DNA from 2 places in the Devosia sp. XGJD_8 genome. Region 1 is predicted to be linked to the other one. Evidence: riboswitches for the same ligand, from Rfam matches in the RefSeq annotation. Region 1 holds a riboswitch; the other holds the start of a gene.

Region 1 (11,674 bases):
GCCAGCTGCCGGAGGCTGATGCCTCGACCCGCGCCAGCAAGTGGGAGAAGAACCGCTTCATGGGCGTCGAGGTGACCAACAAGACGCTGGGTCTGATCGGGGCAGGCAATATCGGCTCGATCGTGGCCGACCGCGCCATCGGCCTCAAGATGAAGGTCGTCGCCTTCGATCCGTTCCTGACGCCGGAACGTGCCCAGACCATGGGCGTCGAAAAAGTCGAGCTGGATGAACTGCTTAGCCGTGCCGACTTCATCACGCTGCATACGCCGCTGATCGATGCGACGCGCAACATCATCAATGCCGAGGCCCTGGCCAAGACCAAGAAGGGCGTGCGGATCATCAACTGCGCCCGCGGCGGCCTGATCGATGAAGCGGCGCTCTATGAGGCGCTCAAGTCCGGCCAGGTCGCCGGCGCGGCGCTGGATGTGTTTCTTGAGGAGCCGGCCGCGAATAATCCGCTGTTCGAACTGCCCAACGTGATCTGCACGCCTCACCTGGGCGCGTCGACCACCGAGGCGCAGGAGAACGTGGCGCTGCAGGTGGCCGAGCAGATTTCGGCTTATCTGATGACTGGCGAGATCACCAATGCGCTCAACTTCCCGTCCATCTCGGCCGAGGAAGCCCCGATCCTCACCCCCTGGGTGAAGCTGGCCGAAACGCTCGGCCTGTTTGCCGGCCAGCTGACCGAAACGGCGATCAGCGGCGTCAAGATCGAGTTCGAGGGCAATGTGGCCCAGCTCAATATCAAGCCGATGATTGCGGCCGCCATCAATGGCGTGCTCAAGCCATCGCTGGGCGACATCAACATGGTCTCGGCGCCCCAGATCGCCAAGGATCGCGGCATCACGGTGGAAACCACCACGCGTGACCGTCAGGGCGCCTATGAGGGCTACATCCGGCTGACCGTCACCACCGAGCGCCAGGTGCGCGGCGTGGCGGGTACGCTGTTTGCCAATGGCAAGCCGCGCATCATCCAGGTCAAGGATATCAACATGGAAGCCGAACTCTCGCCGTCCATGCTCTATGTCACCAACGAGGACAAGCCGGGCCATATCGGCCGTCTCGGCACGCTGCTGGGCAAGCTTGGCATCAACATCGCCAACTTCAATCTCGGTCGCGTCGAGGTGGGATCGGACGCCATTGCGCTCGTCTCCATCGACGGGACGCTGACCGAGGCCCAGCTGGCCGAGATCGCGTCGCTCGAAGGCGTCAAGCAGGCCAAGTCCCTGCGGTTCTAGAGGCCAAGGGCGTTTATCGCTTGGAGGGCCGGCGCTTTGCGTCGGCCTTCTGCATTTCTAGCGTCGCCGCCGGGCGGCCCATTCGGCAAGGACGATGCCACCGATGATGATCGCCGCGGCGAGGTAATGGTAGAGTTCCAGCCGCTCCCCGAGGATCAGAACCGAGCCAATTGCCCCGAATACCGGGATCAGGTTGTGGCTTGGCGCGGCGCGGTTGGGGCCGACCAGGTCGACGCCGCGGGCGTAGAAGACCTGGCTGAACATGGACGGAAAGATCATCACATAGACCAGGACCGCCCAGACGGTGGGCGACATGGCTGGAATGGTGGAAAAGGACCCGATGCCCGGGCCGAAGAGTTGCAACATCACGAGGCCGGTGATGGCGGCACCCATAAACGCGACGCCCATGAAGCTCATCATGTGGATAGCCGGGCGAAAGCGCAGGGCCAGCGTGTAGGCCGTGTAGGTGAGACAGGCGAGCAGCACGAAGCCGTCGCCAACGTTGATGTCGAGGGTCAGGAGACGGGTGAGATCGCCGTGGGTGGCGGTGAGCATGACGCCGGTGATCGCGATCAGGACGCCGACGATCTGCAGCCAGGTGGCCCGCACCCGGAAGACGATGAAGTTTGCCGCCAGAATCATCATAGGCAGCGCGCCCGTTTCGATCGACGAATTGACCGCCGTCGTTGTCGTCAGGCCGACATAGAGCAGCACGTTGTAGAGCGCATAGCCCAAGGCGCCAAAGCTCATGACCAGCGGCCAGGTGCGGCGGATCACGGGCCAGTCTGCCTTGAGGTAGGGCCAGGCGAAGGGCAGGATGAACAGCGTTGCACCCACACAGCGCGCCGCAAGCAGCAGAAATGGGTCGATTTCGCCCACGACCAGCTTGGCGGCCACGACATTGCCGCCCCAGAACAGTGGTGCCAGAATCAGCAGGAGGTAGGGCTGGTCGAGCAGGCGGGCCGAAATGCCGCGATTTTCGTGGTCTAGCGGCTTTGTCATCGTCGCCCGGGTGATGTAAGGACAATCGGACTTAGCAGTTATTCGGCCACGATCAAAATCACACCCAAGGTGGCCGGGAGGACAGACGTCCAAAGGGAGAAGGGTGCGGCGATTGCGCCACGCTCTTTGTGTCACGCCTATCCTGGAGAAGGTATTTCTATGGCTAATGTGGTTGTCGTCGGCTCGCAGTGGGGCGACGAGGGCAAGGGCAAGATTGTTGACTGGCTCAGTGAGCGCGCCGACGTGGTGGTGCGCTATCATGGCGGCCACAATGCCGGCCACACACTGGTCATCGACGGGGTCAGCTACAAGCTGGCACTGCTGCCTTCCGGTCTCGTGCAGGGCAAGCTCTCGGTCATCGGCAATGGCGTGGTGGTGGATCCGCACCATTTCGTCCAGGAGATGGCCAAGCTGCGCGGGCAGGGGGTCAAGATCACCCCGGAGATCCTGCGCATTGCCGACAATGCGCCGCTGATCCTGTCGCTGCACCGCGAGCTGGACGCGATCCGGGAAGACTCCAATTCCGGTCTCAAGATCGGCACGACCAAGCGCGGCATCGGCCCGGCCTATGAAGACAAGGTCGGCCGCCGCGCCATCCGCCTGATCGATCTTTCCGAGCCCGATACGCTGATGGTCAAGATCGAGCGCCTGCTCGGCCACCACAATGCGCTGCGCCGCGGCATGGGCCTGGTCGAGATTGAGGCGCAGAAGATCTACGATGAGCTGACCAGCGTTGCCGCAGAAATCCTGCCGTTCATGGACCAGGTCTGGAAGGTGCTGGACGACAAGCGCAAGGCCGGCGCGCGCATCCTGTTCGAGGGCGCCCAGGGTGCGCTGCTGGACAATGATCATGGCACCTATCCCTTCGTGACCTCTTCCAACACCGTCGCCGGCCAGGCCGCGGCTGGTTCGGGCCTGGGGCCGACGGCGATCGGCTATGTGCTCGGCATCACCAAGGCCTATACGACCCGCGTCGGCGAGGGCCCGTTCCCCTGCGAGCTCGACGACGATATCGGCCGGCACCTGGCTACCGTCGGCCGCGAAGTCGGCGTCAATACCGGCCGGCCCCGCCGCTGTGGCTGGTTCGACGCGGTGCTGGTGCGGCAGACGGTCAAGACCTCCGGCATTTCGGGCATCGCGCTGACCAAGCTCGACGTGCTCGACGGCCTCAAGGAGATCAAGGTCTGCGTCGGCTACGAGCTGGACGGATCACGGATTGATTATTTGCCTGCCTCAATGGGGGCACAAGCGCGGGTTAAGCCGATTTACGAGACCCTTGAAGGATGGTCCGAGACGACTGCCGGCGCCCGCAGCTGGGCCGATCTACCGGCGCAGGCAGTCAAATATGTCCGGTATATCGAGGAACAAATCGGGGCGCCGGTGGCCATGCTGTCGACGAGCCCCGAGCGGCTCGATACCATCCTTGTCGTTGACCCATTCCAAGACTGATTTTTTTTGCTACAAGACGTCGCTGCAATTGTGAGTACCAAGTAACCAATGGCGGACTACAAGGAGCTGTTGCGCCGGGCCATCTCGGCGCTTCCGGAGAACAATGGGGCCGCCCGCCGGGCTGTCTATGAGAAGGCGCGTTCCGCCCTTGTGGGGCAATTGCGCGCCATCACGCCCCCATTGCCGGCGCGCGATATTACCCAGCATCGCCTGCAGCTCGAAGATTGCATCCGCCAGGTCGAGCAGGAAGCCAGTGAAGCCGTCATAACGCTCGGTCGTGAGAACGTGCTGGGTTCGCGGCATGCGGCAGCGCCGGCCGACCCCGCGCCGATTGCTCCCGAGCCGACTCCGGCGCCGGTCGCTGCACAGCCCAAGCCAGTCGATACTCCCAAGCCCGCTGACACACCGGTGTCTGCTGATGCTTCCCTGTCGGCGGGCCCTGCAGCGCCCGTCGATGTGCCCAAGTCCGAGGACAAGGCTGCGCCTGCCAAAGAGAACATGTCTATCGAGGACATCATCTCGCAGGCAGCCGAGACGACCGGAGCACCGGTCAAGCTGGTCAAGGACGAAGAAAAGCCGTCCGAAAAGCCCGAGCTGAAGTCCGATTTGCGGTCGATGCCCTCGATCGTTGCCCGCGCCGAGGCGTCCAAGACGGGGCCAAGCTCGCCGCTGCAGCCGGCGTCCAATGTCCGGTCCATGGAAGCCCCGCTCAAGGGACCAAGTTTCGAGCTGCGCCGGGATCCCCCGCCGCTGGCTGCTAATTCGACCAGCGAAATCGTGCGGTCTCCTGTGCGTGTCGAGCCGGCCATGGGCAATCACGCCGTGGCGCGGCAACAGGTGACAGCGCCTATTGCCGTGCTGGAAGCGCCGCCGGTCGAAAAGGCCCTGTCGAGCGTCCGCGAAGTCGAGGTCGAGCCCGATCCGAGTGAAGCGCAAGGGGCGATCGAACGCGCCATAGAGGCCCTCGACCGTGAAGCGCGCGGCGAGACGGCTACACCAGTGCCCGACTCCATGGCTGGTGCGCCTGCCGCGATGCAGGCCGCCGATGATGCCGACGATTCGGGCTTTGCCGATGCACCTCTGCAGCAGAACAACGGCTCCGGGCTGACCATATTCCTCGTCGTGTTTGCCATTCTGCTGGCCGGCGCCGGCGGCGCGGGCTTCTGGGCCTGGCGCGAGGGCTATGTCGATCTCGACCAGATGTTCGGCCAGGTTGCGGTGACCGAGACAGCCGATGCGACGACCACGACACCAACGCTGGACCCGGTTCAGCCGGCCAATACCGGTACCGATGCCGCGGTCGGCCCGGGCAACACCTCGCCAACCACGACCAATGGCCTGGCCGGTACCGAACTGGACGGCGTGCAGATTGAGGATCGCCTCGAGCCGACGCCAGAGCCCGTGCAGCCGACAGGCACGGAGTCCGTACTTCCCGATGTGAATGCTGGCGAGGACAAGGGCGAGGAACGCCTGCCGGGCGAGGATGCTACAGCACTCGCGGCAAACGACCCCGCTGCTTCGGTCGATCCGGCCGTGCTGGCGGGCAGCCAGTCCCTGCTGCTGGAAGCCAGCCAGGATGGTGCCACTGGCGCCGTGCCCTTCTCGGGCACAGTGGAATGGAGCGAAGGGGTCGACGAGCTCGGCCTGCCGACGCTGAAGGCGACGGCCAGCATCCCGGCGCGCAATCTGGGCGTGGACATCACCATTCGCAAGAATTCCGATCCCAGCCTGCCGGCAAGCCATCTGATGGAAGTCGACTTCCGGGTGAGCGACACCTTTATCGGTGGCACAATCGCCAACCTGCCGGGCGTGCTGCTGAAGAATGAGGAACTGGTGCCCGGCACCGCCCTGGTCGGCGCGTCCGCCCGGGTGGTGGGCAATTCGTTCCTGTTCGCGTTGAGCGCCACGCCGGCCGATGCGACCACCAATGCCGAGCTTCTGGAAAACCGCCGCTGGATGGACCTTGCTGTGGTCTATGGCACGGGGCGCAACGCCATTATCACCCTGGAAAAGGATGAGACGGCGCAGGCACTGTTCGACAAGGTCTTTGCCACCTGGGCTGAATAACTCGCTCATGGCGGCAGTCTAGATCCCCGGACCTGGTCCGGGGATTACTTTTTGGTCTCGCCACTTGGTGACAGCCGTCCGCTCTCAAGGACGTAGCGTCGATTGGCGAGCGCTTCGACATCATCGGCGTGGTGGCTGACCAGAATCGTGTGCCAGCCATGGCGCGTGGTGAGAGTGCGTACGAGGTCACGGATCACCGAGCGGGTCTCGTCGTCCAGGGCCGAGAAGGGCTCATCGAGCAGCAGGATCGGCCGGGCGCGCAGCAGGGTTCGGGCGAGGGCGACACGCTGCTTCTGCCCACCCGACAGCGTCGCGGCCTGCTGATCGCCAAGGCCTTCAAGACCGACTTCGGCGAGCGCATCGGCCACGCGCTGAAGGGCCTGTGCCTTGTCAGTGCGCGAAGGCAGACCCAAGGCAATGTTCCGGGTGGTGCTCAAATGATCGAACAGGCTTTCCGACTGCAGAAGAAGGGAGACCGGCCGCGCCTCGGGCGGCAATGGCAGCAGGTCCTGACCATCCAGTGTCACCTTCCCGCTGGTGGGCTCGAGGAAGCCGGCCAAAAGGTCGAGCAGGGTGGACTTGCCGGAACCGCTGACGCCTGAAATGGCGGTGATCTCGCCGGCATCAGCCTCGAACGAGAAGACATAGGGCGTCGCCTGGCCGGGATGGGCGAAGGTCAGGTTCTCAACGCGCAGCATTGGCGATCCTTTCAACGAGCCGGGGCAGGCCGATAAAGGCGATGATGGTGCCGATCAGCAGGATGGCGGCAATGGCCGAGGCATCATTGCTGCGGTAGGAGCCCAGGGCGCGAAACATCATCAGCGGCAGGGTCTGGAAATCCTGGGTGCCGAATAGCGCGATGACGCCCAGGTCACCCAGCGAGAAACAGAATGCCAGAGCCAGCATGACGCCGATATCGCGACCCAGAAGAGGATATTCAACGGCAGCGAACTGACGCCAGCCGGACAGGCCAAGCGAGCGGATCAGCTTGCCCCGACTGCGGGCAATGGCTTCGAGCGGCGGGCCAAGCGTGGCCATGGCGAAGGGCAGCGCGAGGAGGCTATTGGCCAGGATAACGACGAAGGGCGCGGCCGTGGCGGGGGCGATGCCGAGTTGGCGCACCAGGAGGAAGAAGCCGAGCGAGAGGACGACGGCAGGCACGGCCAGATAGGCATAGGCCGGCATGCCCAGCAGGGTGCGCAGCGGACCGTCGGCGGTGGCGCCGCGGCCCATTGCGAGCAGCATGGCCAGCACGAGTGTCAGTATGGCTGAGGCAGCGCCAATCAACAGGCTGCTCGCGGCAGCCCACCAGAAGGCCGGCCGGGCGAGCAGGCTGCCCAGGCCAGAAGCCAGGCCATCGAACAGTACCGACAGCAGCGGCAGCGCGAAGCCGAGGATGCAGAGCGCCAGCACAAGTGCCTGGAGCAGGCGGGCAGGGGCAGCATCGCGCCAGCGCGGCGCGGCCGAAGTGCCCAGACTGGTGGGAATGGGACCCATGGCAGATGCCGCCAGAATGACGGCCGAGCAGACGGCGATCTGGGTGGCGGCCAGACGCACCGCGCCGGCGAGATCGAAATCCTGCCGAACGGCGGCATAGATGGCGACTTCAAGCGTCTGGTTGGCCGGGCCGCCGCCCAGCAGCAGCACGATGGGGAAGCTGGTGAAGGCCAGCAGGAAGATGATGGCCGCAAGGCCGGGCATGGTCCCCCGCAGGGTAGGCCAATCGATGATGGCGAAGCGCTGCCAGGCCGTGAGGCCGAGCGACTGGCCGGTCTTGAGACGGGCGGCGGGAATTGCGTCGAGCCGGGCCAGCAGGATGCGGGCGGCGAAGGCGCCATCAAGGATGACATGGGCGAAGAGGATGCCCGAGAGGCCGAAGGCCGGATTGCCGATGGAGACGCCGAACAGGGCCTCGCTCAACTGGTTGATCCAGCCATTGCGGCCCCAGATGGAGAGAAGGCCGAAGGCGACGACCATGCCGGGGGTGACAATGGCCGAGGCGAAGAGGCCGACCACGAGGTCCCGACCGGGAAAGCGCAGTCGATTGAGCGACCAGGCGAGCGCGGTGCCGACCGCGAGGGAAAGTACGGTGGTCAGGCCGGCCTGGATCGAGGTCATGCGCAGCAGGTGCGGGATGTCGATGCGCGAGGCGTTCCCCTCGGCGCCGGTGGTGGCCGCCAGGATGGCCCAGAGGACGAGGGCAACCAGGGTGGCGATGGCGGCGGCCAGGGTGATGGCAGCCCCGATGCGCAAGGGCCGGTGGGGTAGGGTCAGCATTGATCTCGACCGATCCCCGGGAGGGGCCAAGCCAAGGCATCGTGCCTGGCCGTCACCCCCTCCCAGCCTCCTCTCCTCAAATCGCTCCACTGGAGCGATTTGCCCTGCGGGACGGGTCGGAGCCCATCAAGGGGGAGGTGCTGCTCCGTGCTTGTGGTCACTTCAGTGCCTACTGGACCGCTGCCAGCATTTCGTCGATCCAGGCCTGGCTGTTGGCTTCGATTTCGGCGTCGGTCAGCGTCAGGGTCCTGGCTGGCTGCGGCAGGGTGGCGAAGGCCGGGTCGAGGTCGGCGCCCAGGTCGATGACGGGGAACATCCAATTGGTGGTGGGGATCACCTTCTGGCCCTCGGCGGAGGCGAGGTAGGCGAGGAACTCCCTGGCCAGTTCCTGCTTGTCGGAGGATTTGAGAATGCCGGCCACTTCGGTCTGGGCCAGATGACCCTCTTCGAACAGGGCAGCGTGGATGGTGTCATCGCCTTCAGCGCTGATGTGGTAGGCGGGCGAGGTCGAGTAGCTCAGGGCCATGTCGGCTTCGCCTTCGAGGAAGAGGTTGTAGCTCTCGCTCCATTCGCGGGTGACGGTGAGGATATGCGGCTTGAGGCCGGCCCAGATTTCGGGGGCGCGGTCACCATAGGCGGCGCGGATCCACAGAACGAGGCCGAGGCCCGGCGTGGCCGAGCGCGGGTCCTGCACCACGATCTTGAAGTCGGCGGGCAGGGCGATGAGCTCTTCGAAGGATTTGGGCGGCGTGGTGACGCTGTCGGTGTCGTAGACGAAGGCGAAATGGGCGTAGTCGAAGGGCACGAACTGCGCGTCGGTCCATGGCTCGGGAAGGGTGAGCGCGGCAAGGTCGAGGCTGTGGTCAGCGAAGAGGCCGGTGGCGCGAGCCTCGCCGGCAATGGCTGTATCGAGGCCGACGATGAGGTCGGCTTCGGTCGTTTCGCCCTCGAGCTGGACGCGACGCAGGGCGCCGATGGAGCTGTCGGTGGCGACCCACTCGACGATGCAGCCGCCGCAGATGGCTTCGAAGCCGGCCTTGAGGCCGGGGCCGGGGCCCCATTCGGCAGCGAAGCTGTCATAGGTGTAGATCTTGAGGATCGGCACCTCTTCGGCGAGCGTGGGCGTGGCGAACAGTCCGGTGAGGACCGCAAGCGCCAGACGGGTGAATTTGACCATGGGTCATTCCCTTCAATGGTGTCACGGCCATGAGTGAAGGGGGTGTCAATGGTGAGGGCGGCGAGATGCCCTTGCCATCTCGAGCTTCCTCCGCCAGCATGACCTGGTTCAGGTTCAATGGGTAATTCTCAGCTCCGGAGACTTCCGGAACACCCCAGCGAGACGCCTCACACTTAATGAGAGCTTTGTGACAGTGCAAGACACTTCCGTGCCGGCTGCGGATGCGCCGATGGTCGTATTCGATCGCCCCATTGCCATTGTCGGCGGCGGCGCCGTGGACCCCGCCCTGCTGGTGGAGCTGGCGGCGCGGGGGATCGCCCTGGTGGGCGCCGACGGCGGTGCCGATGCGATCGGCGATGCGGGCCTGCTGCCAGCCGCCATCATCGGGGACCTCGATTCGCTTGCCGACCGCTCGGAATGGGAGGCGCGGAGCCGGGTCATCCATATTGCCGAGCAGCTCACCACCGATTTCCAGAAGTCGCTCTATTCGACCCGGGCGCCGGTGACGCTGGCGCTGGGCATGACCGGCAAGCGGCTCGACCATACGCTGGCGGCGCTGAGCGCGGTGCTCGAATATGCGCCGACCCGCAAGCTGCTGCTGGTGGACGAGGTGGATGTGGCCCTGGCCGTGGTGGGGCCGATCGCCTTCGAGGCAGCGGCGCGGGAGCGGGTATCGATCCATCCGCTGCTGCCAATCCGCTTCATGCGATCGAGGGGGCTGTTCTATCCGATGGATGGGCTGATGCTGGAGCCCGGCGGGCTGATCGGGACCTCCAATGAGGGGACAGGTGGGCGCATCGAGATCGTGCCGGAGGATGAGACGCCCTGGCTGCTGATCCTGGGCAAGGAACGGCTCTGGGACATGATCGAGGCGTGCCAAAGCGCCGCCTGAACGCGGTTATCATTGAAGAGACGGACCCCGAGGCGGCTATCGCCTCTGGAAATTTAAAAACGAGACGTTAGCCGCCTCGGGGCGCCGGTTTTTGGAACAGTCCCGGTTATCGCGCAGCATGATCGCTCGCCATGCTGCGGCCAGGTCTCGAACCTGCGCGAGAGGCAAAGCCCGCGCCCGGCTCACCCCAGCCACTGTTCGCCTGCAGGCCGCCCATGCGGAGTGATGGGGAGATTATGGCATGGGTTTTGGCGAGGGGGATAAGTTGGTGCCGGCCGCCGCACACCCCAGCAATCACGGTCGTCACCCTCGGGCTTGACCCGAGGGGACTGCACTTAACGACGTTCGGCAAGTGAAGAGCCCTCGGGTCAAGCCCGAGGGTGACGATCTGTGGGTGGGGGCCAGGAGCCAAGCCCCTCCCCTCAAAGGGGGAGGGAAGGACGACTGAGGCAGGCGTTGTCCGTTAGACAGACAAAACAAAAAGGCGGGCATTGCTGCCCGCCTTTGTACATTCCTTGCCTGGCTCAGTGGGCCGCGGCGGCTTCCTTGACGGCGTCCTGGACCTTTTCGAAGGCGCGGACCTCGATCTGGCGGATGCGTTCGCGGCTGACGTCATATTGCTGGGCCAGCTCTTCGAGCGTCGCGGGATTATCCTGCAGGCGGCGGGCCTGGAAGATGGCGCGTTCGCGCTCGTTGAGCACGTCCATGGCATTGTTGAGCAGCCCCATGCGCTCGGAAAATTCCTGGCTTTCGCCCAGGCTGGTTTCCTGGCTCGGGGTGTCGTCGACCAGCCAATCCTGCCATTCGGACGAGCCTTCGTCGGCTCGCATCGGCGAGTTCAGCGAGGCGTCACCCGAGAGACGGGCATTCATCGACACCACGTCGTCCTCGGTGACCTTGAGGGTGGTGGCGATCTGCTTGATCTGGTCGGGATGCAGCGCACCGTCTTCCAGCGCGGCGATCTGACCCTTTACCTTGCGCAGGTTGAAGAACAGACGCTTCTGGGCGGCGGTGGTGCCGATCTTGACCAGGCTCCAGCTGCGCAGGACATATTCCTGAATGGCGGCGCGGATCCACCACATGGCGTAGGTGGCCAGGCGGAAGCCCTTTTCGGGCTCGAAGCGCTTGACGGCATGCATCAGGCCGACATTGCCTTCCGAAATCACCTCGGAGATGGGCAGGCCATAGCCGCGATAGCCCATGGCGATCTTGGCCACGAGACGCAGGTGGCTGGTAATCAGCTTCTGTGCGGCACCGGGATCGGCGTGTTCCTTGTAGCGCTTGGCCAGCATGTATTCTTCATCCGGCTCCAGCATGGGAAACTTGCGGATCTCCTGAAGATAGCGGCTCAAGCCCCCTTCGGTGGAGAGGACGGGAAGATTTGTCTGGGCCATATGCGCACCCCTTTCTGGCTCCCCCGCATGACGCGGGCGGACATGAGTCCGCGATGCCCTTTCGGACCATCGTCAGACTACGATGGATATATAGGCGACATTTTGTCTTTTGTAAGAGGTCAACCCTTGCAAACGTCGCTGTCGCCCATGGGTTGCACTATGGGCGACCAACCTTGCG
Region 2 (11,674 bases), on a different contig from region 1:
ACTTCGTAGGCGCCCAGGATTGCCACATCGAGATGACCGCCGCGCACCATGGCGAAGCTGTCGGCGTGATGGAAGAAGGCGGCACCGGGCTTCAGCGTCACGGCCTTCTTGCCGGCATTGATCAGGTCCCAGTCTTCTTCACCGGCCGGCGGAGCCTCGCCGAAATTGAGAATGCCGTTCTCGGTATGGAAGATGGCCTGGCGTCCGGGCGGCTGGAACTTGGCCACCATTTCCGGGAAGCCTATGCCGAGATTGACATAGGCTTCATCGGCGATGTCCTGCGCAGCGCGCCAGGCGATCTGGGCGTTGGTGAGCTTGTCGGTCATGAATAGGCCACTCCGGCGCGCATCAGCGCCTCTTCCTGTTGGGCATCGGCGACTTCCACAATACGGTCGACGAAGAGGCCCGGGGTGATGACCTGTTCGGGATCGATCTCGCCTGGCTCGACGATCCGCGTCGCCTGTACGATGGTAAGGCCGGCTGCTGCCGCCATCAGGGGTAAGAAATTGCGACCCGCCTTGCGATAGGTGAGGTTGCCCTGCCGGTCGGCGAGTTCGGCCTTGATGATCGCCACGTCCGCCTTGAGCCAACGCTCCTGCACATACATGCGACCGTCGAACTCCCCGGTTGGCTTGCCTTTGGCCAGGTCAGTTCCATAGCTGGTCGGCGTGTAGAAAGCCGGAATGCCGGCGCCGCCGGCGCGGATGCGCTCGGCGAGCGTGCCTTGCGGCACCAGTTCGAGCTCGATTTCGCCGGCGAGATATTTTTCCGTGAAGGCGCGCGGATCAGCCGAGCGGGGAAACGAGCAGATCATCTTGGCGACCATGCCGACATCGATCATGGCCGCAATGCCAATGCGCCCATTGCCGGCATTGTTGTTGATGATGGTCAGATTGCCCGGACTGCCGGTGGCACGAAACCGATCGATGAGGACGTGAAGAAGTTCGATGGGCGCGCCGGAGCCCCCAAAGCCTCCCACCATCACCGTCATGCCATCGGCGACGTCCTCAACCGCGCTGGCAAGATCAGCGACAGACTTGTCCATCTTCGGGTCTCCATGGGCAGGGCGGAACGTCCTGCGCTTGAGCCTGATTTATGCGCCCGAGGCCGGATGTCGCAACGCATTTTGTGCGTATTACGATATTTGTTCGAATGTCGCACATTCATACCTGACCGCGGTGCCTTCGCGCCGCGAGCTTGTAGGACGAATGCAGCCGGGAAGCTGTCTAGATGTCGAAGAACACGGTTTCCTTCTCGCCCTGCAGATGGATCTCCAGCACGTAACGTGGCACCGCGCCATCTTCGCGGCGTGCGATCAGGGTTGTGCGGCGGCGCGGATCGGCGATCTTGTTGAGGACAAAATCGTTCGCATTGGCCTCCGTCTCGTCCTCGAAATAGAGCCGCGTCTGCAGCCCGATATTGATGCCGCGCGCGACGATCCACAGCGCCACATGGGGCGCCATCGGCTTGCCGTCCGGTCCGGCTACACTGCCCGGCTTGATCGTTTCGAAGCTGAATATGCCCTCGCCATTGGTGGGCTGGCGGCCCCAACCGGTGAAGGCCGGTGCGGAACTGGCGTTTGGCCCCATCGGCGCGGCGTAACTGCCGGCGGCATCGGCCTGCCAGCATTCGACCACAGCGTCGGTCACGGGGGAGCCGGCGCCATCGAGAATGCGTCCGCTGACAACGATGCGCTCGCCCTGTGTCTGGGGCGTCAGCATGCTTGTGCCGGGGTCGGCGTCGTAGATACCCTTGATGTCGCAGAAATTCGGCGTCAGTCCGATATGCACGTAGGGCCCCGCGGTCTGCGAGGGGGTCTCCTTGAGGGTTGGCACAGGGTGCAACATCAGTTTCCCTCCAGCTTGTTTTCGAACATGGTCGAACGCCGACCGCGCAGCACGATATCGAAGCGATAGGCCAAGGCATCCATCGGCGTCGTATTGTGCCGGTCCAGCCGGGCCACCAATTGGTCGATGGCCGCCTTGTCGGCGATGCTGCCGACGATCGGGCACTGCCAGATCATCGGGTCGCCTTCGAAGTACATCTGGGTAATAAGCCGCTGCGCGAAGGCATGGCCGAAGATCGAGAAGTGGATATGGGCCGGCCGCCAGTCATTGCCGCCATTGGGCCAAGGATAGGCGCCCGGCTTGACGGTGCGGAAGGAATAGAAGCCATTCTCGTCGGTGACGGCCCGACCGCAGCCGCCAAAATTGGGGTCGAGCGGCGCGAGATAGGCTTCGCGCTTGTGTCGATAGCGCCCGCCGGCATTGGCCTGCCAGAATTCCACCAGCGTATTGGGCACTGGGCGAGCGTTTTCATCCAGCACCTGGCCGTAGACGATCAGACGCTGGCCAATGGCCTCTCTGCCATCCTGGCTGTAGTTGCGAATCAGGTCGTTATCGAGGGGATTGATGCTGGAATGGCCAAAGGTCGGCCCCGTCAGTTCCGAGGCCGTCGGGCCGAGTGACAGCAGGGCATGGCGGGGTGCGCGGAAGGTCGTGCTCTTGTAGCCCGGCGTATTGGCGGGCGGGTGCCAGGCGCGGTCGCGGGGGTAAAGCGCACCATCAGCGCCGGGTAGGATGATGCCGCTCATTTGCTGTCCTCGCGTTTTGCCAGTTCTTCCTTGGCAACCTTGAATGCCCGGTTCGCTGCGGGCACACCGGCATAGACCGCAACATGCAGCAGCGCCTCCTTGATGTCGTCGGGCGAGCAACCAGTATTGGCTGTCGCACGGACATGCATGGCGACCTCCTCGTCGTGGCCGAGGGCCGCCAACAGGGCGATCGTCAGCATCGAGCGCTCGCGCTTGCTGAGCCCGGGACGCGACCATACCGAGCCCCAGGCACCTTCGGTAATGAAGGTCTGGAAGTCGTCGTCCAAAGCCGTGATGCGTGCCGTGGCGCGATCGACATGGCTGTCGCCAAGCACGGAGCGCCGCGTCGTCATGCCCCGTTCGAAAAGTTCTGCGTTAGCCATGGCCAACCTCGCTCAAAAATCGCGTCATCAGTGCCGCCAATGCCTGGGGTTGCTCAATCGAAGGAATATGTCCGGAGCCCGCAATGACCTCGAAATGTGCGCCGGGAATGCGGGCCGCCGCATCGCGCACCAGGTCGACGGGCGTCGACAGATCCTGGTCGCCAACAACGACGAGCGTGGGCACGGCGATGGCGTCAATCGCATCGCGCAGGTCGGCATCGCGCAGGGCTGCGCAAGTGCCGGCATAGCCCTGGACAGGCATGCGCTCGAACATGTTCTGCCAGCCAGCCAGCTCGTCCGCTCGGTCGCGACGGAATGCTTCGGTGAACCAGCGAACCATAACGGCTCCGGCAATCGAGGCCATGCCATCGCGGCGCACGGCTTCCATCCTGCCATTCCACATGGCGTCGTCGCCAACTTTGGGTGCAGTGTCGCAGAGGATCAGCCCGGCCAGCCGTTCCGGGTAGCGGAGCGCAAAGCTCTGTCCGATGAGCCCACCGACCGAGATGCCCGCCAGTGCCAGTCGATCCATGCCGAGATGGTCAAACAGGCCGGCAAGATCGTCGACATGATCGTCAATCGTATAGTCGCCCCCGGGCGCGTCGCTGAGACCGTGGCCGCGCTTGTCGTAGGACAGGATGCGATAGCGCCCCTCCAACAGGGCAATCACCGCGTCCCAGATACGTGCGTCGGTGCCCAGGGAGTTGGACAGCGCCAGCACGGGCGCGCCAACAGGTCCCTGCAGGCGATAGTGCAGCAGTACGTCGTTGATCCGGGCAAAAGCCATTATTCCCCTCGCTTCGGGAGGATTAAAGGCGGTGACGGGGAGCAAGTAAAATGATTAGTTCGGACCAGAGGATAACCCCCGGATTATAGTTCGATCGGCTACTGGACGATTTTCGGGCGGAATGCGGCCAACCCATAACTGGAGGCACTGAGAACATGGCGAAGCGTGCCATCGATCCGCGTATCAAACTGCGCCATCTGAGCTGCTTTCTGGAGGTGGCGCGTCTCAAAAGCGTGGTCAATGCCGCAGACGCACTCAATATCAGCCAGCCCGCCGCCTCCAAGACCATTCATGAGCTGGAAGAGCTGCTGGGCGCTCCACTGTTCGACCGGAGCCGACGCAGTCTGTTTCTGACGCCTTTCGGGGAGGTGTTCTATCGCTATGCGGGTACAAGCCTTGCAGCGCTGCGACAGGGGATTGATGCCGCTCGCGGCTCGCATGAGGCGACAGTGGTCAAGGTGGGAGCCCTGCCGACAGTGTCGGCGCGCATCCTGCCCGGCGCGGTCCGCCAATTCACCAGCGACGATCCCGGTGCCCGCACGCGCATCATAACGGGCCCGAACGCCTACCTGCTGTCCCTGCTTCGCACGGGCGATGTCGACCTGGTGATCGGTCGCATGGCAGAGCCCGAGGCCATGCTCGGCTTTTCCTTCGAACACCTCTACTCCGAACGCGTCGTCATGGTGGTGCGTCCCGACCATCCACTACTGGCAGAACGCCAGTTCAACCTGGGCATGATCGAGCCTTACCAGACGTTGATGCCGACGCCGGACTCGGTGATCCGCAGGCTGGTGGACCGCATGCTCCTGTCCCATGGCGTGACCAATCTGCGCGACGAAGTGGAGACCGTCTCCAACGCCTTCGGACGCTCCTATATCCGGCAGACCGACGCCGTCTGGCTGATTTCGGAGGGCGTGGTGGCAGAGGATATCGCCGATGGTCGTCTGGCGCTGCTGCCCGTCGATACGGACGAAACGGTGGGACCGGTGGGCCTGACCACCCGCACCGACACGACACAGACGCTGGCGGCGCTGAGCCTGATGCAGGCTGCCCGTGACGTCGCCGCGCGCCTGCGCTGACCCGCCTCAGTAGCGCGTGTGGTCGAGGTCGGAAATGTCGATATCCGGCTTCGCACCCGATACGAGATCGGCAATGATCCGTGCCGAGCCGCAGGCCATGGTCCAGCCCAGCGTCCCGTGTCCGCTGTTGATGAAAAGGTTGCTCAGCCTGGAGGCGCCAATGATCGGCGTGCCGTCGGGCGTCATTGGACGCAGGCCGGTCCAGTAGCTGGCGCTTTTGGTGTCGCCCGCGCCGGGAAAGAGCTCGTTCACGCAATGGGCCAGCGTCGCTCGCCGGCGCGGTGGCAGGTCGCTGTTATAGCCGGACAATTCCGCCATGCCCCCGACGCGAATGCGGTCGCCCAGCCGGGTTACCGCGATCTTGTAGGTCTCATCGAGCACGGTGGAAACCGGCGCCACGCTGCCGTCGCTGATCGGCGCGGTGATCGAGTAACCCTTGACCGGATAGATCGGCAGATCAATGCCGACCTGCCGGGCCAGCAGCGGACTGAAACTGCCGAGCGCCAGCACGTAGCGATCGCCCGTGATGGTGCCAGCGCTGGTGCGCAGCCCGGTCACTACGTCACCCGAAACATCAAAACCTTCGATGCTTGTACCGTAGCGGAACACCACTCCCAGATCGGCAGCCATGGCCGCCAGGCGGGTGGTGAAGATGTGGCAGTCACCAGTTTCGTCACCGGGCAGGCGCAGCCCGCCTGCGATATTGGCCTCAGATCCGGCCAGGCCCGGTTCGGCGGCAATGCAGCCGGCCCGATCCAGCGCCTCATAGGTCACGCCATATTGCTCGAGCACCTCGATGTCCTTGTGGGCGCCGTCCACCTGCTTTTGCGTACGAAACAGCTGCAGCGTTCCCTGGCTACGCTCGTCATAGGCGATGCCCGTTTCGGCACGGAGGGCCTTGAGCACATCCCGGCTGTATTCGGCAACGCGAACCATCCGCGCCTTGTTGATAGCGTAGCGCGATGCTGTGCAATTGGTCAGCATCTGCAGCACCCAGCGGACCAGATAAGGATCCGGCAGCGGACGCACGATCAGCGGGGGATGCCGCATCATCAGCCATTTGACGGCTTTTTGCGGAATGCCCGGCCCGGCCCAGGGCGACGCATAGCCGGGTGAGATTTCGCCGGCATTGGCAAAGCTGGTTTCCAGCGCCACGCCCGGCTGCCGCTCGATCACCTCCACCTCATGGCCTGCCTTTGCCAGGTAGTAGGCCGAGGTGACGCCAATGACACCGCCGCCAAGGATGATGATCTTCATGCTGCTGCCTCCGGCTGGCTGACATGCTGGCGGCGGGACGGTCGGGCCGGTCCCGGCGAACCGTGATGAGGTCCGGTAAACATGCCCGTGTCGCCGCCTGCGCTCAATCAGACGACCATATCGAACAATCGGCGGAATTTTCTCTCCATTTTTGCACGAAAATTGCTATGAGAACGTCCTGTCGCAATAATATTTCAAGTTTCGGAACGAAGCTGCATGCACCTCGATGCGATCGATACGAAGTTGCTGGCTCTGTTGCGCAGTGACGGCCGCATGAGCAATGCAAAGCTCGCCCAATCGGTGGGGTTGTCGCCCTCCGCCTGCCTGCGCCGGTTGCATGCCCTGGAGGAAAGCGGGGTCATTCGCGGCTATGCTGCCATCATAGCGACGGACAGCAGCGAGCCCGCCACTGTCGTCATCGTGCAAATTTCACTGGAGCGGCAGACCGACGACCTGCTGCGGAGCTTCGAGGCCGCCGTAAGGCGATGCCCCGAGGTCCGTGAATGCTACCTGATGGGTGGGATGACCGACTATCTGCTGCGGCTGGAAGCCAAGAGCATGGCTGACTATGAGCGACTGCACACCGAGGTGCTGTCCCGCCTGCCCGGGGTCTCCCGCATTCAATCCAGCTTTGCGATCCGCAATGTCATGGCCCATGCCGTACCGACCAAGGCGCGTCGATAGGCAAATAGGGGCTTGCCAGACAGATCCCGATCTATATGTTCGCAGCCATCCACAGGGGTGCTCCGTATTGCCGGGGCTGAGACGCGGGCGACATGCCTTCAAACCCTATTAGCTGATCTGGGTAATACCAGCGGAGCGAGGCGGGCGATGTTTTCTGGCGCACAGATTTCCCTTTACCCAATGACCGGCGATTTCGTCGGCGTCATCACGGGCGCATTGGGCGCGCTCGACCCCTACCGAAACCAGCTGCGGATCGAGACCGACGACATCTCGACGCTCCTGGTGGGCCCACCCGATACCCTGTTCCCGGCCATGCGCGACCTGTTTGTGGCAGCGGCGGGTGGGGGTGCACATTGCGTGCTCTCGGCCACCATCTCCCGCGGGTGTCCCGGCGAGCCGGACGATGCGATCTGCGCTTCGGTTCGCTTCGATGGACCGCGAGAGAACCTGGAGCAACGCAAGGCAGAGTCGCTGGCATCCGTTGCGGCGGCCATCAATACCGGGACGCCGATTGCGGCGCAGTTCTCGCTCTATGTGATGGGCACCGACGATCACATGGACGAAATTTACGGCTGTATCGACTTTCTCAAGCAGTCCGGCGTGTTCGACCGCGCCAAGAACTTCTGCACAAGGCTGGCAGGCGACGCCGCACCAGTGTTCGCCGCACTCGAAGCGGCCTTCTGCCAGTTCGGACCCCCGGCCGGCCATGTCACCATCGACCTGACGGTATCCGCGAACAGCCCGACGCCGCGCTAGGCCGCGTCTGTCTCCGTCTTTCGCAGGTACCGACATGTCCATCGTCAAATTATCCATGCGGCTTGTCACGTCCGCACTGTTGCGAGCCGCTCCGGCCGCGCTGGCGCTCGGCGCAGTGGTGCTGGCCTGGGAAGTCTATGCACTGTTCTCCGGTATCTCACCGACGACGCTGCCCGCGCCGTCTCGGGTTGTAACGCAGGCCTGGGAACACCGGCTGGCGCTGCTCGACAATATGTTGCCAACTCTGGCCGCGACGACCCTTGGCTTTGTCTATTCGCTACTGGCGGCCTTCGCCTTCTCCGTGCTGGTGGACTTCATCCCACCCATTCGGCGGGGCCTGTTCCCGGTGTTGATCATCAGCCAGACACTGCCGCTGGTCGCCATTGCCCCGCTGGTCGTGCTCTGGTTCGGTTTCGGACTGGGGCCCAAAATCGGGCTGGTCGCGCTGGTCACGTTCTTCCCGATGCTGGTGGCGCTGGTTCAGGGCTATGCGGCTACCGACCGGGATATCGAAGCGCTGCTGGCTTCGATGGGGGCGGGGCGGCTGCGCGTTTTCCTGCTGGCGCGACTGCCCTCCTCCCTGCCCTATTTCTTTGCCGGCATCCGTATCTCGATCACCTATGCGGTGGTCGGGGCGATCTTCGCCGAATATGCCGGCGCAGCCAAAGGGCTGGGGATCTACATCCTCAACGCCAAGAACAATTTCCGGCCGGATCTGGTGTTGGCTGCCGTCTTGGTGAGTTCTGCCCTGACGTTGATGCTGTTCGGCATCGTCGTGCTGGTCCAGCGCCTCGTCATGCCGTGGGATCGCCTCGAGAGGCGTTCGCCATGACCGGGTACAGGCTGCAGCTCCGCAATCTACGCAAACGCTTCGGTGACCTGGACGTGCTGGGAGACATTTCGCTGACGGTACGCCGGGGCGAGTTCGTTTCGCTTCTCGGACCGTCCGGCGCCGGTAAGTCGACGCTCTTCAAAATCCTGACTGGCGCAACCGAAGCCGATGCCGGAACGATCCGCTTCAACGGCCAGCCGCTGACGACGCGACCCAGCCCCTTTGCCTTCATGCCGCAGCATGATGCGCTGATGCCGTGGCGGCGGGTCCTCGACAACACGACGCTAGGCCTGGAGGTGCAGGGACTGGCACGCGCCGCTGCCCGCAAACGCGTCCAGCCACTCTTCGCCGAGTTCGGCCTTGCGGGGTTTGAACAGCACTATCCGGCGCAGTTGTCGGGCGGCATGCGCCAGCGCGCAGCCCTGCTCAGGACCGTGGTGCAGCAGCGCGAAATGCTGCTGCTTGACGAGCCGTTCGGCGCTCTCGACGCGCTGACCCGCGCCAGCATGCAGTGCTGGCTGCAAGCGATGTGGCAGCAGCACAGCTGGACGGCCCTGCTCATCACCCATGACGTGCGTGAGGCCGTGTTCCTGTCCGACCGCATCTATGTGCTGACGGGCAGGCCCGCCCGGATGCTCACCGAAATCGCGGTGCCCCTGCCCCGCCCTCGCACCGACCTGACATCGCCCGAGGCCAGCGCCATCGAGGCGCGCCTGCTGGACACCCTGCTCAACCAACGCCCGGACTGAAGGACCAAAACACATGCTCAACCGCCGCCTATTCATCGCCGCCGCCGTCGCTGGCGCACTTCTCACCCCAAGCTTTGCCCAGTCCGACACGGTGACGATCGCGCTGGACTGGACACCGAATACCAATCACATCGGTCTCTATGTGGCAGAGGCCCAGGGGTTCTTTGCCGAAGCAGGCCTCACCGTCGAAATCCTGCCCTATAGCGATACGTCGGCCAGTACGCTGGTCGCCAACCGCGTGGCAGATTTCGGCATTCTGGGGTCGCTGAGCCTGTTCCTGCAGCGGACCGCGGGGGGGGACCTCGTGGCCACTTATGCCCTAGTGCAGACCGAGACCGGCCGGCTGGTCTTCAACGCGGACCGCAGCGACATTCAGACTCCGCGGGACCTCGACGGCCTCACCTATGGCGGTTTCGGCAGCGCCTGGGAAAATGCGCTAATCGAGACCATCATCCGCCACGATGGCGGCACTGGTCAGTTCGAGACAGTTACGCTGGGTACCTCGGCTTATGAGGCGCTCGCCAATGGCGCGGTCGATTTCACTCTTGAGGTCTACACCTGGGAAGGCGTCAAGGCCGAACTGGATGGCGTGCCGCAGCGAGCCTTCCGCTATGCCGACTATGGGGTGCCGGACCAGCACACCAATTTCATCGGTTCGAGCCAGGCCTATCTCGATGCCAATCCCGAAACCGCCAGCGCCTTCATCCAGGCCGTGCAACGCGGTTATGCCTTCGCCGTCGCCAATCCTGATGAGGCAACCGACATCTTGATGGCCGCCAACAGTGACAGCCTTACGGACCGCGCCTTTGTCCGCGCGTCGCTGCAGGCGCTGATCGACGGTCACTACCTTCGGGGCAGCGATGGCGCTGTCGGAACGATCCAGGCAGAGAAGATCGAAGCGATCGGCGACTATCTGATGGCGGCCGAAATTCTGCGTGATGGCGACGGCAAGGTGCTGGCCGAGCGTCCAGACTTTTCCAGCTACTACTCCAATCAGTACCTGTCGGAAACAGGCGCCACCGCGCATTAGGCGAGCCTTTGCGCCAATCTCGGGCATGTTTGCTCAATGCTCAATATTGATGCAGCCTGAACGCTTATGGTGCAAGGCGGTGACGTCACATCGCCCTGCCAGGAATCCGTAACCCATTGCCCCCACATCAGAAACGCAAGCTTTTCGCTTTGGCACGTTTCATGCATCACCGGAACCATAGGCGCTGACATCCAGCGCTGACCGGCACCCAATGGCGGGCGCCATCAGGCAAAGCTGCCAATCGACAGACGTTTCGGACTTGCGCCGGAGCTGCACTGTCGATTGGCAGCTTTTTTGTTTTCCCTGCGAGCAGGAGACGGCGGATTGACCGAAAAACTTGTCATCATCGGCAATGGCATGGCGCCCGGGCGCATGCTGGAGCATTTGTTCGAGGCCGCGCCGGGGCGCTACGCCGTCACCATCTTCAATGCCGAGCCACGGGTAAACTACAACCGGCTCATGCTTTCCCCGGTGCTGTCGGGTGAAAAGACCTATGAAGAGATCATCACCCATGGCGACGACTGGTATGCGGAGAACGGCGTTACCCTGCACAAGTCTTCGCCGGTCACGCTGATCGACCGGGAGGCGAGGAAGGTCATCTCCACCAACGGCATTGTCGCCGACTACGACAAGCTGGTGATCGCCACGGGCTCCTCCCCGTTCATTCCGCCGGTTCCCGGCCATCAATTGCCGGGCGTGGTGACGTACCGCGACCTTGATGACGTCGACAAGATGCTGGCCGTTGGACCCGGAGCCCGGGTCGTTGTCATTGGCGGCGGACTCTTGGGTCTTGAGGCCGCCGCCGGCCTCAAGATGCGCGGCATGGACGTCACGGTGCTGCATCTGATGCCAACGCTGATGGAGCGCCAGCTTGACCCAGCGGCAGGCTACCTGCTGGAAAAGGCGTTCAAGGATCGCGGCGTCACGGTGATCACCAAGGCCAATACCAAGCAGGTCTTGGGCACAGACAGGGTCGAAGGTGTCGAGCTCAATGACGGCATGATCATCCCGTGTGAAATGGTGGTGATGGCAGTGGGCATTCGTCCCTCCTCTGGTCTGGCCAAGGCCAGCGGCCTGGCCGTCAATCGCGGCATCGTGGTGGACGACCAGATGCGCACCGACGATCCGCACATCTTCGCGCTTGGCGAATGCGCCGAGCATCGCGGTACCTGCTACGGGCTGGTCGCGCCGCTTTACGAGATGGGCCAGGTGCTGGCCCACACGCTGGCTGACCAGGAGGCGAGCTACCAAGGCTCTGTCACCTCGACCAAGCTCAAGGTCACCGGCATCGACCTGTTCTCGGCCGGCGATTTCGGCGAGGGCGAGGACCGCGAGGAGATCGTGCTGCGCGACGCCACGGCTGGAGTCTACAAGCGCCTCGTGCTCAAGGACGACCGCATCATCGGCGCCGTGCTCTATGGCGAAACCGCCGACGGCCCGTGGTTCTTCGACATGCTCAAGCGGGGCGTCGACACGCGGGAGCTGCGCGATACACTGATCTTCGGCCAGGCCTATCAGGGGGGC

Evidence for each region. Region 1 has a riboswitch for thiamine pyrophosphate ahead of thiB (thiamine ABC transporter substrate binding subunit). Riboswitches for the same ligand answer to the same signal wherever they lie in the genome.
Region 2: it holds a riboswitch for thiamine pyrophosphate, as region 1 does, so the genes downstream of both, ACLI1C_RS03115 (YkoF family thiamine/hydroxymethylpyrimidine-binding protein) here and thiB (thiamine ABC transporter substrate binding subunit) in region 1, are expected to answer to the same signal.

What each region holds. Positions count from the first base shown of each region.
Region 1 covers NZ_JBKJHF010000002.1:571,444-583,117, forward strand. Annotated here, with positions in the region: gene serA (phosphoglycerate dehydrogenase) at 1-1,238, shown strand, start outside; gene ACLI1C_RS18290 (DMT family transporter) at 1,296-2,240, opposite strand; gene ACLI1C_RS18295 (adenylosuccinate synthase) at 2,400-3,689, shown strand; gene ACLI1C_RS18300 (hypothetical protein) at 3,738-5,756, shown strand; gene ACLI1C_RS18305 (ATP-binding cassette domain-containing protein) at 5,801-6,454, opposite strand; gene ACLI1C_RS18310 (hypothetical protein) at 6,441-8,033, opposite strand; gene thiB (thiamine ABC transporter substrate binding subunit) at 8,203-9,210, opposite strand; TPP riboswitch at 9,279-9,377, opposite strand; gene ACLI1C_RS18320 (thiamine diphosphokinase) at 9,440-10,102, shown strand; gene rpoH (RNA polymerase sigma factor RpoH) at 10,627-11,496, opposite strand.
Region 2 covers NZ_JBKJHF010000001.1:675,276-686,949, reverse strand. Annotated here, with positions in the region: gene ACLI1C_RS03160 (3-oxoacid CoA-transferase subunit B) at 1-326, opposite strand, end outside; gene ACLI1C_RS03155 (3-oxoacid CoA-transferase subunit A) at 323-1,045, opposite strand; gene pcaG (protocatechuate 3,4-dioxygenase subunit alpha) at 1,227-1,847, opposite strand; gene pcaH (protocatechuate 3,4-dioxygenase subunit beta) at 1,847-2,593, opposite strand; gene pcaC (4-carboxymuconolactone decarboxylase) at 2,590-2,976, opposite strand; gene pcaD (3-oxoadipate enol-lactonase) at 2,969-3,763, opposite strand; gene pcaQ (pca operon transcription factor PcaQ) at 3,919-4,842, shown strand; gene ACLI1C_RS03125 (D-amino acid dehydrogenase) at 4,849-6,099, opposite strand; gene ACLI1C_RS03120 (Lrp/AsnC family transcriptional regulator) at 6,316-6,783, shown strand; TPP riboswitch at 6,827-6,940, shown strand; gene ACLI1C_RS03115 (YkoF family thiamine/hydroxymethylpyrimidine-binding protein) at 6,931-7,539, shown strand; gene ACLI1C_RS03110 (ABC transporter permease) at 7,574-8,371, shown strand; gene ACLI1C_RS03105 (ABC transporter ATP-binding protein) at 8,368-9,120, shown strand; gene ACLI1C_RS03100 (ABC transporter substrate-binding protein) at 9,134-10,150, shown strand; gene nirB (nitrite reductase large subunit NirB) at 10,475-11,674, shown strand, end outside.